One region of the Micrococcoides hystricis genome, then DNA from elsewhere that is predicted to be linked to it. Evidence: riboswitches for the same ligand, from Rfam matches in the RefSeq annotation. Region 1 holds a riboswitch; each other region holds the start of a gene.
What was found. A riboswitch is a leader RNA that binds a small molecule or an ion and turns the genes downstream of it on or off. The one in region 1 is predicted to bind S-adenosylmethionine.

Region 1 (4,261 bases):
CAGGTGCTTCAGCGGGGTCATGTCATACATGGCCACGTTGGTGCGGGTAGCGTAGGCCTCCGCGGCGCTGATGGGGCTGGAATGCTGGGCCGCCCAGCTGTCCCGGGCCGGCGGCAGCCAGTCGGCGGGCAGCTGCTGCAGCAGGTGCTCGTTGGCCTGATACCAGTGCGGCCGCTCCCAGCCGTGGGCCTCCAAGAAGTAGGCTCCGAGCTGCTGCTGGCGGTCGAAGAAGGGTGAGGTGCGCAGGTTCCGCGGGGAGGTGCGCGGCTCCAAGGGGTGCTTGATGTCGTAGACCTCGATGAAGGATTGCGCGGCGGTTTCCGCCACGTAGTCCTCGGTGAGTTGGACCTGTTCGAAGCGGTTGATGTCCAGCTCCCGCAGATCCACGTGGCTGTACCCGTCGACGAGGAGTTCGGCCAGCGATTTGGCCACGCCGGCGGAGTGGGTGACCCAGACGGCCTCGGCGAGGTAGCAGCCCTTTAGCTGCGGGGCTTCACCGACCAGTGAGCCGCCGTCGGGGGTGAAGGAGAAGATACCGTTGAACCCGGTGGCTAGCTCCGCGGTACGCAGGGCGGGCAGCAGTTTTTGGCTCTGGGCCCATTGTGGGGCGAAGTCCGCCGGGGTGAAGGCGAGCATGGAGGGCATGTTCTCTGCGGTGACCTCGCCGTCGGGCAGTTCCGTCAGGGCGGTCGGCATGGGCCGGTGGGCGTAGGAGCCGATCCCGATGGCGTCCCCGTGCTGGCGGTAGTACAGATCCGCGTCTTGGTGGCGAATCAGCGGCAGGGTGGCGTTATTGCCGCTGCCGATGAGGTTGGCCGGCAGGGCGCTGGCGAGCTCGGTCAGCTGGGGGACAGCGGTGGTGGTGGCGTATTGGTGGGCCATCGGCACCAGCGGGATGGGCATGCCGATCATTTCTCCGAGTTCCGGGCCCCAGAAGCCGCCGCAGCAGACCACGATGTCCGCCGGGATGCGGTGCTCGCCGGCGCGGACCGCGCTGACCCGGCCGCCGCGCTCCTCGATGGCGGTGACGCGAGTGTGGGGTAGGAAGGTGGCGCCGGCATCGGTGGCGCGTTCGATGAGCAGCTCCACCGCGAGCAGGGCGGAGGCCAGGCCGTCGGAGGGCACGTGTAGGGCGCCGAGCAGCTCCGGGCCGTCCCCGTCGCCGGCCAGCAACGGGTTGAGGGTGCGGGCTTGGTCCGCGTCGATGACCTGGGCGTCGACCCCGGCCAGTGCGGCGAAGTTGGCCCGGCGGTGCAGCTCCGCCAGGCGTTCGGGTGTGGTGGCGATTTCCAGGCCGCCGACCGGGTTGAAGGCGCTGACGCCGTTGCGCGTCAGCGAGGCGAGCTTTTCTGCGGTGTAGCTGGCCAGCCGCGTCATGGTGCGGGACGGGTTGGCTTGGAAGACCAGCCCGGGTGCGTGCGAGGTGGAGCCGCCGGTCAGTGGGATGGGGCCTTGGTCGAGAACGGTGATGTTGGTCCAGCCGCGGGCGCAGAGCTCTTCGGCTAGGTTGGCGCCGACGATTCCGGCGCCAATGATGACCACGCGTGGTGTATGCATGGGGTTCCTTAGGCTTGGCCGGCGAGCGTGACGCCCGGTGGCAGGTTGGGTTCTTGGGCTGATTCGTGGACGTAGATGTCCCCGTCGATCACTTCCACGTGGTGGGTGCGCACCGGAAGTTTGGCCGGTGGGGAGTGGACGTCCCCGGTGCGCAGGTCGAAGACGGTGGCGTGCAGCGGACATTCGACGGTGCAGTCCTCCAGCCAGCCCTCGGACAGCGAGGCGTCCTGGTGGGTGCAGGTGTCATCGATGGAGTAGAGCTCGCCGTCGTCGGTGTGAAAGACGGCGATCGGTGGGCTGGTCGGGATTCGGACGGCCTCGCCGCGGGCGAGATCCTTCAGCGGGCAAACCTTGTGCATGGCACGCTCCTAACAGAATGAGGAGGAGATAAGAAGTTGTGATTAGTGCAACTCATTGCGCTATACCCAATTGTGTTCTGTGTCACAGTTTGCTGTCAATGATTTTCTTGGCGCGAGTTTTGCGGCTTGATTCTGCGGCTCTGGATGGGGCGAGCAGCGCCCAGATGAACGTTTGTGACGGGGCCGGTTCTCGGTGCGACGGTCCGAGGTCTTAGGGTGGGGGCAGAATCATGAGTTCCAACGCGAAGCTCTGGCTGGTTGGACGGCAACCCTCTGCACGTAGTGGGGTGCCCCAGATGAGGATTCGGTCTGCGGTTTGTTCGCCGTGGACAAGTACTGCCCCGTGGAAAGGGTGACACTTCCCCAACCCCTCATTTTTCAGCTCCTGTGAGCTTGCCATCCCTCATCGCCCTGCCCGAGTGCGCCTGCGCGCCGCCGGCCGGCAACACTAGAACACTTTTTGACGACTCCTCGAAGGACTTTTCCATGACCGCAACCTTGGACACTGCCACGTCGGCGACATCTGCGCAGCAATCCCAACGACCATCACTGAACGAGCTGCGTGAACGCTTCCGCCCGGTCTTTGACGCCATCGCCCACGGCGCATTGGAGCGCGAGCTGAACCGCGAACTGCCCTACGAACAGGTGCAACTGCTGGTGGACTCCGGCTTCACGGCCCTACAGGCCCCGGTGGCCTACGGCGGAGCGGACATCGCGGTGGCGGATCTGTACGAGTTGCTGATCGAGCTGGCGGTGGCCGATTCCAACCTGCCGCAGATCCTGCACGCGCACTTCGCGTTCACCGAGATCCACCGCTTCAGCCCGCAGCCCATCAGCGACTGGTGGCTGCGTCAGGTGGGTGCCGGGAAGGTGATCTCCAACGGCATGGTGGCCCTCGGCGGGCCCGGTGAAGTGGAGCAGACCGAGGACGGCGAGGTGTATTCGGGCACCAAGACCTACTCCACAGGGGCGCTGTTCGCGGACGAGATCTTCATCGTCGTCGGCACCAAGGAATCCGGCATGCCACTGATGTATGTGGTCCCCGCCGAGGGCGCCGGGGTGAACCGGGTGGATGACTGGGATGGGATTGGCCAACGACTGACCGCCAGCGGGACCACGGTGTACGAACGGGTGGCGCTGGATCCGGAGAAGGTGCTGGACATCGAGTCCCCTGCGGGCCTGCTGGTGGCACCGGCGGTGCTGTTCATTCACGCGGCCGCCCAGGCTGGGATTGCCGAGGCCGCGGTGCGGGATGCGGCGTGGTTCGTCCGGCAACGCAAGCGCACCTACGGGCACGCGGCGGCGGAGTATCCGAAGGACGATCCGCAGGTGCAGGAGGTGGTGGGGCGGGCTGCCTCCCACGCCTATGCGGCGAAGCAGTTGGTCCGGCAGGGCGCTGCCGATCTGCAAGGTTACCTGGCCCGGGCCGGCCGGCTCAGCGACACCACGAGCCCGGAGTATCAGCAGCTGTTCACCGAGGCGGTCACGGATGTGAACAGTGCCGCGGCGGCCGTGTCCGAGCACGCGCTGGCGGCCACCAACCTGCTGTTCGAGGTGGGTGGGGCCTCCGTGCTGCAGCGGGAACGGGGCTTTGACCGGCATTGGCGCAACGCCCGGGTGCTGGCCTCGCACAATCCGGCGCACTACAAGCTGCGGGTGGTGGGCGAGTACCTGATCAACGGGACGACGCCGTCGCCAGATTCCTTCGTCCGCCCGGTGAAGCCGGAGGAGACCAAGTGAGCCAGCTTGCCGAACACCTTGCGGAACAAAGAGTGGATGAACCGGTTTCCGCCGCGTGGGAGCGGCTGCAACCGGTGTTCGACGGGATTGCCGAGAAGGCGGCTCAGCGCGAGCGGGCGCGGGCGTTGGATCACGACGCGGTTGAGACGTTGGTGGCGGCCGGCTACACGAGCCTGCGGGTACCCACCGAGTACGGCGGCGCCGGGCTGAGCCTGAGTGAGTTCTATCCGTTCGTGGTGGAGCTGGGTGCCGCCGATTCCAATCTGGTGCAGGCGCTGCGGGCCCATCAGTTGCACGTGGAGATGGTGCTCGCCAACCCGGATCAGGAGTACCGAGACAGGTGGTTCCGCCGGATTGCGGCCGGGGAGGTGGTCGGGAACGCGGTGACCGAGGTCAACGGGGTGCTGGGCGAGCACACCACGACGGTGACGGTGCAGCCCGATGGCAGCTGGCTGCTCAATGGCCGGAAATACTACTCGACGGGCAGCCTGTACGCAGACTGGATTCTGGTGACCGCCGAGGTCGACGGCTCGGTACGCGGTCTGGCCGTACGGGCGGATGCGCCGGGTGTGCGGCAGGTGGATGACTGGGACGGTTTCGGCCAG
Region 2 (4,261 bases), 160 kb from region 1:
TCCCACAGATTACCGGTGTTCGCTGCGGAGACCACGATGCGGACCTTGATCATCCCGCCCAAGGCTTCGGTCACCTGGATGGAGCGGTCCCGGCCGTCCCACAGGTCGGTGGATTCCACCAGCTGGCTCAACCGCGCCCGCATGGCGTCCACCGGCACGGACCAGTCAACCTCGAACTCGACCGTGCCCGAGGCGGAGGAGCCGGTACGCGTGAAGTTCTCGAACGGATTGGTGGTGAAGAACGTCGAGGGGTAAATGACGCGGCGCTCGTCCCAGATCTTGACCACAACGTAGGTCAAGGTGATGTCTTCCACCGTGCCGAAGTACTCTTCCACCTGCACCACATCGCCCACCCGGATGGCGTCCGTGAACACGATCTGTAGTCCGGCAAAGATGTTGGCCAAGGAGGATTGCACGGCCAGACCGGCGATGACCGAGAGGATACCGGCCGAAGCGATCAGACCGGCACCCACCGCGCGGACCGCAGGGATGGTCAGCAGCCCGATGGAGAGCACGATCACCACAATCGCGACGATCAGGATGCGCCGGATCAAGACCGTCTGGGTCTGGATCTTACGGGCGCGCCGGTCCGTGACGGAGGCGCCCTCGTACTTGGTCAACATGGCCGTCTCTGCGGTCTTGACCGCGTTGATGAGCAGCCACGCGATGCAGCCCAACCCGGCAAACAGCAGGATCCACTGCACCAGTGACATCAGGGTGAAGCCCTCGATGGGGATCTGGTTCAGGGTGATTTTCCCGGTCATGAACAGCACCGCCAAGAACAGCGGGGTGCGCATCTTCTTGGCGGCGGCCAGGGTCTTCGGTGAACGCCGGAACACCTGCCGCAGGATCAGCGCCAACAGCACCGTCACCACGATCGCCACCAGGATGGAGATCCCCACGGATAACAGGGTGCCAAACAGCGGGCCGGCCGTATAAACGGTGCGTCCGACCTCCTCGGTCACCTTCTCCGTGACCTCCCCCAGATCCGAGGGCGTCGGTTCCGGTTGAACAGACAGGAACGTGTCAAACATGCGGTGAAACATCATCGCGTTCCAGCCTAGTGGCGTTTGCTGTGAATAACCTTCGCTAAACTGAAATCATGCTGAAAATCACCGATCTGCGTGCCCAAGATTTTGACCCGGCAGCCGTCGTGCCCCGCGCCCTGATGGACGTCTCCGAGGCCCTCGACATCGTCCAACCGATCTTGAACCAGGTCAAAGACAACGGTGAAGCAGCACTACTTGACCTTGCTGAGAAGTTCGACGGCGTCCGGCCCGCCTCCCTGCGGGTGCCCGCCGAAGTCATCGCGTCGGCCCTGAAAAACCTTGACCCGGCCATCCGTTCGGCCCTGACCGAGGCGATCCGCCGGGCCCGCATCGTCCACGCGGCCCAACTGCCCGCCGATTCCACCGTGGAACTGGCCGTCGGCGCTGAAGTCGTGAACCGCTGGGTGCCCGTCGACCGCGTCGGGCTGTACGTCCCCGGCGGCAAGGCCGTCTACCCGTCCTCGGTGGTGATGAACGTGGTGCCCGCCCAAGCGGCAGGCGTGCCCTCCTTGGCGATCGCCTCCCCGCCCCAGGCCGACAATGACGGCTGGCCGCACCCCACCATTCTGGCCGCTGCCGCCCTCCTCGGGGTTGATGAGGTCTACGCGGCAGGCGGCGCCCAAGCCATCGCCATGTTCGCCTACGGCGCCAAGAACGCCGAGGGAGAAACTGTCTGCGCCAAGGCAGACCTGGTGACCGGGCCGGGCAACATTTACGTCGCCGCAGCCAAGCGCGCCCTGCGCGGGGTCATCGGCATCGACGCCGAGGCCGGCCCCACCGAGATCGCCGTACTGGCCGACGCGAGTGCCAACCCGGAGTTCGTCGCCGCAGACATGATCTCCCAAGCCGAACATGACCCCATGGCCGCCTCCGTCCTCGTGACCACCTCCATGGAGTTCGCCGAGGCCGTCAACACCGCCATCACCGCCCAGGCCGGTAACGCAGAACACCGCAAACGCATCAACGAGGCGCTCACCGGCGAACAATCCGGCATCCTCGTCGTCGAGGACCTCGACACCGCCATCGAACTGGTCGATGAGTACGCCGCCGAACACCTGCAGATCATGACGGCCGATGCCCGCACCGTCGCCGAACGCATCCGCAACGCCGGGGCCATCTTCGTCGGGGACTACTCCCCCGTCCCACTGGGTGACTACTCCTCCGGCTCCAACCACGTGCTGCCCACCTCCGGGACCGCGAAGTTCTCCTCCGGGCTCAACGTAACCAGCTTCTTGCGCTCCCAGCAGCTGATCCACTACTCCGAGTCCGCGCTGGGCTCCATCGCGCACAACATCGAAGCCCTCGCCGTCAACGAAGGCCTCCCGGCCCACGGCGAGGCCATCAAACTGCGCTTCGAAAACTAGTAAGTTTCAACTCCGTGGCGCTAAGTTACGTGGCCGTTACGGACCTTTTGCAGCTGCGGGCCCCGTGCCCCTAAGCTGGAAACCAGAATCATGAGTGTCACACACACAACAGCAGCCCTGGCTGAGTGACCGGCAACCCTCCGCAGCGAGTGGGGTGCCCCAGGTGAGGATTCGGTCGTTCCTTGGCATGTAACGGATCGGGAACGGCAAGTACTGCATCAAGGAGTCTGCTATGACCACCGCCCTTACCCAGAACGCGAACGCCAACGCCCGTCTCAACACCCAACTGGACCCGGCAAGTGTGCGCCAAGCCTTCGGCCAATACCCCTCCGGGATTGTGGCCCTCACGGCGGAAATCAACGGTGTCAAAGAAGCCTTGGTCGCATCGAGCTTCACGGTGGGGGTCTCCCTCGAACCGGTGCTAGTCTCGCTTGCGGTCCAAAACACCTCCCGCACCTGGCCGCGGTTGCGCGAGGCCGAACGCATCGGCATCTCCGTGCTCGCCGACGGTCAGCACAATATCTGCCGTCAACTCGCAGCCAAGGAAGGCGACCGTTTCGCCGGTATCGACATCGTCCACGGGGGCGTACCGGGCCAGTCCGGCCCGCTCTTCTTGGCCGATTCGTCACTGTGGTTTGAAACCTCCGTCTACGGCCAGTTCCCGGCGGGCGATCACACCGTGGTGCTCCTGGAAGTCCACAGCCTCGAGGTGCAGGAGGGCACCGCCCCGGTCGTGTTCCACAACTCCCAGTTCAAGAACCTCGCCCGCTAGCGCACGCAGCTGCTGATCTCTTAACCGCACAGCGCCAGCTTTCCTCAGGCATAACCTGATGTAGCTGGCGCTGTGTGTTATTGGTTTATGTGGTCGGCAGGTGCCTGCCGCGGCCCAAGATTAGAGAACCGCTGGGGCTTCCGCCGGGGTGACGATGTCCGTGGAGATCTTGCCCAGACCGTCCAGTGACACTTCCACGTGGTCCCCAGCCTTCATGTAGAGGGCCGGGGTGCGTCCCTTGCCCACACCGCCGGGGGTACCGGTCAGGATCAGGTCACCTGGGCGCAGCGGGAGCATGGTGGACAGGTATTCGATCAACTTGGCTGGTTTGAAGACCAGGTCGTTGATCTGGTGTTCCTGCATGACGTTGCCGTTGAGTGTGGTGCGCAGGATTGCGGTGTCGAAGTCGAGCTCGTCAGGGGTCACCATGTACGGGCCGACCGGGGTCGACTTGGCCCAGATCTTGCCTTGGGTCCATTCGATGGTCCGAGCCTGCCAGCCGCGCATCGAGATGTCATTGGCGAGGGTGTAGCCGGCGATGTACTCTTCGGCATCCTCTTCGGCGACCTTGTAAGCGGTCTTGCCAATCACGATTGCCAGCTCTGCTTCCCAGTCCAGATCCGGATCTTCCTCGACAGCACCCACCGGGTCTTTCGGCCCGGTGAGGGTGTCGGCGAACTTCGGAAACACGGTTGGGTATTCCGGCAGTTCGCGGCCCATCTCCAAGATGTGGCCGGCATAGTTCAGGCCTACGCACAGCACCTTGGACGGGCTCGGTACAACTGGCGCTAGGTCGGCTGCGTCTTCGGCAATCTGTGCGTCGGCTGCCTGCTGGGCGATGGTCTTCCAGTCAGCGTTTGCCAGCAACTGGTTCAGGTTGTCGTAGCCCTCGATGACGGTGTAGGTGTCACCGTCTTTGCGAGCTGCAACGGTACTGTTATCTACACGTAGTGTCGCCAATTTCATGGAGGCACTCCATTTCTGAGTCGAAATCTAGTGGTTGGTTGACGTACGGCCTGGGATCTCTAGCTCGTAGAAGCCCCACGTGCTGCCCTCCGGGACAACCCCGGCAAGCA
Region 3 (4,261 bases), on a different contig from region 1:
CCACCGAAGCCGCACGCCTCCGGGAAACGCATCACCCGCACAACCCAACCGCTCGGCATGCCACCGCGTTGAAGCGCCGCTACCTGCGCATCGGACCAGCGAGGGATGGGATGAGTAAGCTCGAGGCACTCATCAGCTCCGACGACGCTGACCAACTCGTGCAACGGCTACGGCATCGAGCAAAAACCGCCAGTCGGCAACAGGGCGAAACCCGGACGATCCGCCAACTCGAAGTCGATCTTCTCCTCGAAGCTGTCCAGAATACCGCTGAGCAGAACACCCCGAGCGCAGGCCATGACGAGCCCCCAACGCATAAGGACACAGCCGATTCAGTCATTCGCGTTGCTGAAGTGCAGTCTCCGCAGCCGTTACTGCCCGGCCTCGACACCGGCCCCCAAAGTCCCACCTTGAAGCCGCAAAACAGCAATGTTTGCAGCTGCCAGCAAGCCGGGGGACACGACCGTCCTCAATCCGGACGCAACGTGATGGTCTACCTAAACTACTCTTTCGAAGCGTGGATCCTCTCCGGCGGAACGATCGCCGACGGCCAGCTTGAATTCATGAAGAGCTACGATCCGCACCTATGGGAACAAGCCCAACGCAACCGCCAATACCACCTGAGAGCGCCTGCTTCTCGGAGCGGTTCGCACCCACCGGGCGTCAACGAATCCGGAGCCCGCGCAACCAACATCGGCACCGGCCAACAGCTCAGCCCCGAACTCAGCGCCGCCCTGTTACCGCAGGCAGCCATGATGCAGGCAATCATCACCCACCCGGCTACCGGTTACCCCATCGGCTTGGGCAAACGTGCCCGCCACCCGAATAGACGCGTCAAAGACTTATTGCTCTACCGTGACCGACATTGTCGGTTCCCCGGCTGCCACGTTCCCGGCACCGACTGCGAGGTCGACCACGTCCACGATTGGGTGCTGAGTAACACCTCAGAACTTTACGGCCTGGCATTGCTCTGCAAACAGCATCACGGCGGCAAAACGGCGCGTTGGTGGCAGGTCGAACCCAAACCAGAGTTAGGCGACGGGGTTCTAGAATTCACCTTCAACACCGGCAAGAAAATTCTCACCCATCCGCAGCAGCCACTAGACCCACGGGCGTGGGCAGACATCAGACAACAACTGGAGACCCCGCCCTTCTAAGGCCGCCGTACACACCACTTAAAGATGGAAGCCGCGAACCACCGTCCTTGGTCGTTCGCGGCTTCCGCGCAGCAACCGCCTATATCAGCGTTTCTGCAGGATCGTTTAGAGGGTGATCTCACCCAGCGGGGTATTGAAGGTCACGGACATCAGACCCGGGTGACCGGATGGGTTGACGTACTCCACCTCGAGGTCTTCAACCTTCTCATCGTCATGCAGGCCCAGCCACTCGCGGACGCGCGGACGGGAGCCGGCAATGACAATCTTGCGGATCTCGGCCTGTGGCTCGGAAGCGCGAGACGGGTGGAGTTCTTCCATCCCATCGTCCCACTGCAGCATGTACGGCACCTGCGGGTCGGCGATGAGGCCGCGGATACCGATCTGACGCCAAGTGAGTTCCTGACCATCGGGGAATTTTCGGTTACCCGGAACGGCATTGCGCTCCAAGCGTTCTTCAAAGGGGGCTAGATCGTCCACAGCGACGGCCCATCCCAGCCAGCCGCCACCCATTTCTGAGCGGGCGCGCACGGCCTGACCAAATGGAGCTTCCAGAGCTGCCGGGTGCTCAAGCACCTCGACGACTTCGAGGTACTGCGTCTTCGCCATCGGGAAAATGGCGTTACGGGTACCAAAGCGGGGGTGAATACCGCCCTTGACTCGGTCGATCCCCAGTGCTTCCGAAATTCGGGCAACCGTAGCATCGAGACCGTCAGGGCCACAAGCGTACGAAACGTGATCCAAGCGCATCATGTTCCTATGGTGTCACTCATCACACCGCGTTTCAGCTTAGGTAAGCCTAACATTACGTTTTTAGCGTCTCTCACCCGCGCCAACTTGCACAAGGGGAGTGCTCTATCTGAGAATGGAAACCAAGGTCATGAGTACCAGCGTCAAACCCCGGTTTGCTGGTCGGCAACCCTCACGCTCGCGGTGGGGTGCCCCGGGTGAAGACCTGGCAGATTCAATACACAGTGCTACACCGTTGTCAGAACCTGCAAGCGCGGGCCTTATAGATGGGGCCCTTTGGAATGCGCTATTGAGAACGCTAACCATACCGAGTTCAGGTGCGGGCCACCGGGATTTCTCCCACAGGTCCACACACTGGGGCGGTGCTTTCCGAAAGGGAGAAAATACACATGTCCGAACAGAAGTTTGAGACCCTCCAGATTCACGCTGGCATGGCCCCGGACCCAACCTACGGTGCCCGGACCCTGCCGATCTACCAGTCCAACGCTTTTGTCTTCCCTTCGGCCGATGTCGCCGCCAACCGCTTCGCGCTCTCCGAATTGGGGCAGATTTACACCCGCATCACCAACCCCACCAACGATGCGGTGGAGAACAAGATCGCCGCGCTTGAAGGCGGTGTTGGTGCGTTGCTGCTGGCTTCCGGCCAGTCCGCCACCACCCTGGCCATCCTGAACGTGGCCGGTGCCGGCGACCATATCGTTGCCGCCGCCTCCCTGTACGGTGGCACCCAAAACCTGTTCAAGCACACCCTGAAGAAGATCGGTATCGAAACCACCTTCATTCAGGACCCGGACAACTTGGATGAGTGGCGCTCAGCCATCCAGGACAACACCAAGGCTTTCTTCGGTGAATTCGTCGCCAACCCACGTTCGGATGTCTTGGACATCTCCGGGGTTGCCGGGGTAGCCCACGACTACGGTGTGCCGTTGATCGTGGACAACACGTTGACCACCCCCTACTTGGGCCGGCCCATCGAGCACGGTGCCGACATCGTCACCCACTCGGCCACCAAGTTCCTGGGCGGACACGCCACCGCAATGGGCGGTGTGATCGTCGACTCCGGTAACTTCGACTACGCCCAGTATCCGGAGCGTTTCCCCGGCTTCAATGAGCCCGATGAGTCCTACAACGGTCTGGTCTACGCCCGCGACCTCGGCGTTGGATCCGCCTTCGGAGCCAACCTGTCCTACATCTTGAAGGCACGGGTCCAGCTGCTGCGTGACTTGGGCCCGTCCATCTCCCCGCACAACGCTTTCGAAATCAACCTGGGTCTGGAAACGCTGTCCCTGCGGATGGAACGCCACGTGGAGAACGCCGCCAAGGTTGCGGCCTGGTTGGATGAGCGCGAAGACGCGAACAACATCGCCTTCGCCGGCCTGCCATCCTCGCCGTGGTACGAACGCGGTAAGCAACTGCTACCAAAGGGCGTCGGCTCCATCATTTCCTTCGAGCTCGATGGCGGCCGTGAAGCCGGTATCCGCTTCGTGGATGCGTTGAAGCTGCACTCCAATGTGGCCAATGTTGGGGATGTCCGTTCGCTGGTCATTCACCCGGCTTCCACCACGCACTCTCAGCTCACTGATCCCGAACAGCTCGCCGCCGGGGTCAACCCGTCGCTGGTGCGCCTGTCGGTCGGGCTAGAACACATTGATGACATCATTGCTGACTTGGAGCTGGGCTTCGCCGCTGCGGCGGACGGCGCCTAACCCCATCCACACGGCAGCTGAGAACGCCGAGGGAAGAAAGCTAAGGCCACCCCATGACTCTGTCGGTTGAAGATACCCGGATGATCTACCAAGACGGTCCGCAAAAGAAGGCCCGGATCGGTACCTTTGACTTCGAAACCGGTGCCCGTCTGAAGAACGTAGAAATTGCGTTCGAGACGTGGGGCACCTTGAACGAAGCCGGTACCAACGCCGTGCTGATTGTCCATGCCCTCACCGGGGACACCCACGTCACCGCGTCTCCTGAGAACCCGGCACCGGGTTGGTGGGAACAGCTCGTCGGCCCGGGCAAGCCCATCGACACTAACCACTGGTTTGTCGTCGCGCCGAACATCCTAGGCGGCTGCTACGGCTCCACCGGCCCGGCATCGCTGGATGAATACGGGCTGCCGTACGGCTCCCGATTCCCGTTCGTGACGATCCGGGATTCGGTGCGTGCGGAGGCCGCCATGGCGGATCTGCTGGGGATCAAATCGTTCAAGGCTGTCATTGGGGGCTCACTCGGGGGCGCTCGCGCTCTCGAGTGGGCGGCCACCTACCCGGATCGGGTCGAGGGCGCGGCCGTCATCGCCTCAAACGCCTACACCACCGCGGAACAGATCGCGTTCTCCCAGGCCCAAATCAACGCCATCCAGC

Region 2: another riboswitch for S-adenosylmethionine. It lies ahead of ACFFFR_RS11110 (flavin reductase family protein); the one in region 1 lies ahead of ACFFFR_RS10390 (acyl-CoA dehydrogenase family protein).
Region 3: another riboswitch for S-adenosylmethionine. It lies ahead of ACFFFR_RS06820 (O-acetylhomoserine aminocarboxypropyltransferase/cysteine synthase family protein); the one in region 1 lies ahead of ACFFFR_RS10390 (acyl-CoA dehydrogenase family protein).

The regions. Positions count from the first base shown of each region.
Region 1 is NZ_JBHLUB010000032.1:18,216-22,476, forward strand. It holds gene ACFFFR_RS10380 (GcvT family protein) at 1-1,557, opposite strand, end outside; gene ACFFFR_RS10385 (bifunctional 3-phenylpropionate/cinnamic acid dioxygenase ferredoxin subunit) at 1,566-1,916, opposite strand; SAM riboswitch class IV at 2,143-2,258, shown strand; gene ACFFFR_RS10390 (acyl-CoA dehydrogenase family protein) at 2,403-3,656, shown strand; gene ACFFFR_RS10395 (acyl-CoA dehydrogenase family protein) at 3,653-4,261, shown strand, end outside.
Region 2 is NZ_JBHLUB010000032.1:174,233-178,493, reverse strand. It holds gene ACFFFR_RS11120 (mechanosensitive ion channel family protein) at 1-1,034, opposite strand, end outside; gene hisD (histidinol dehydrogenase) at 1,103-2,413, shown strand; SAM riboswitch class IV at 2,500-2,632, shown strand; gene ACFFFR_RS11110 (flavin reductase family protein) at 2,646-3,185, shown strand; gene ACFFFR_RS11105 (fumarylacetoacetate hydrolase family protein) at 3,306-4,151, opposite strand; gene ACFFFR_RS11100 (acyl-CoA dehydrogenase family protein) at 4,179-4,261, opposite strand, start outside.
Region 3 is NZ_JBHLUB010000028.1:112,958-117,218, forward strand. It holds gene ACFFFR_RS06810 (HNH endonuclease signature motif containing protein) at 1-1,154, shown strand, start outside; gene ACFFFR_RS06815 (VOC family protein) at 1,260-1,904, opposite strand; SAM riboswitch class IV at 2,028-2,161, shown strand; gene ACFFFR_RS06820 (O-acetylhomoserine aminocarboxypropyltransferase/cysteine synthase family protein) at 2,291-3,607, shown strand; gene metX (homoserine O-acetyltransferase MetX) at 3,661-4,261, shown strand, end outside.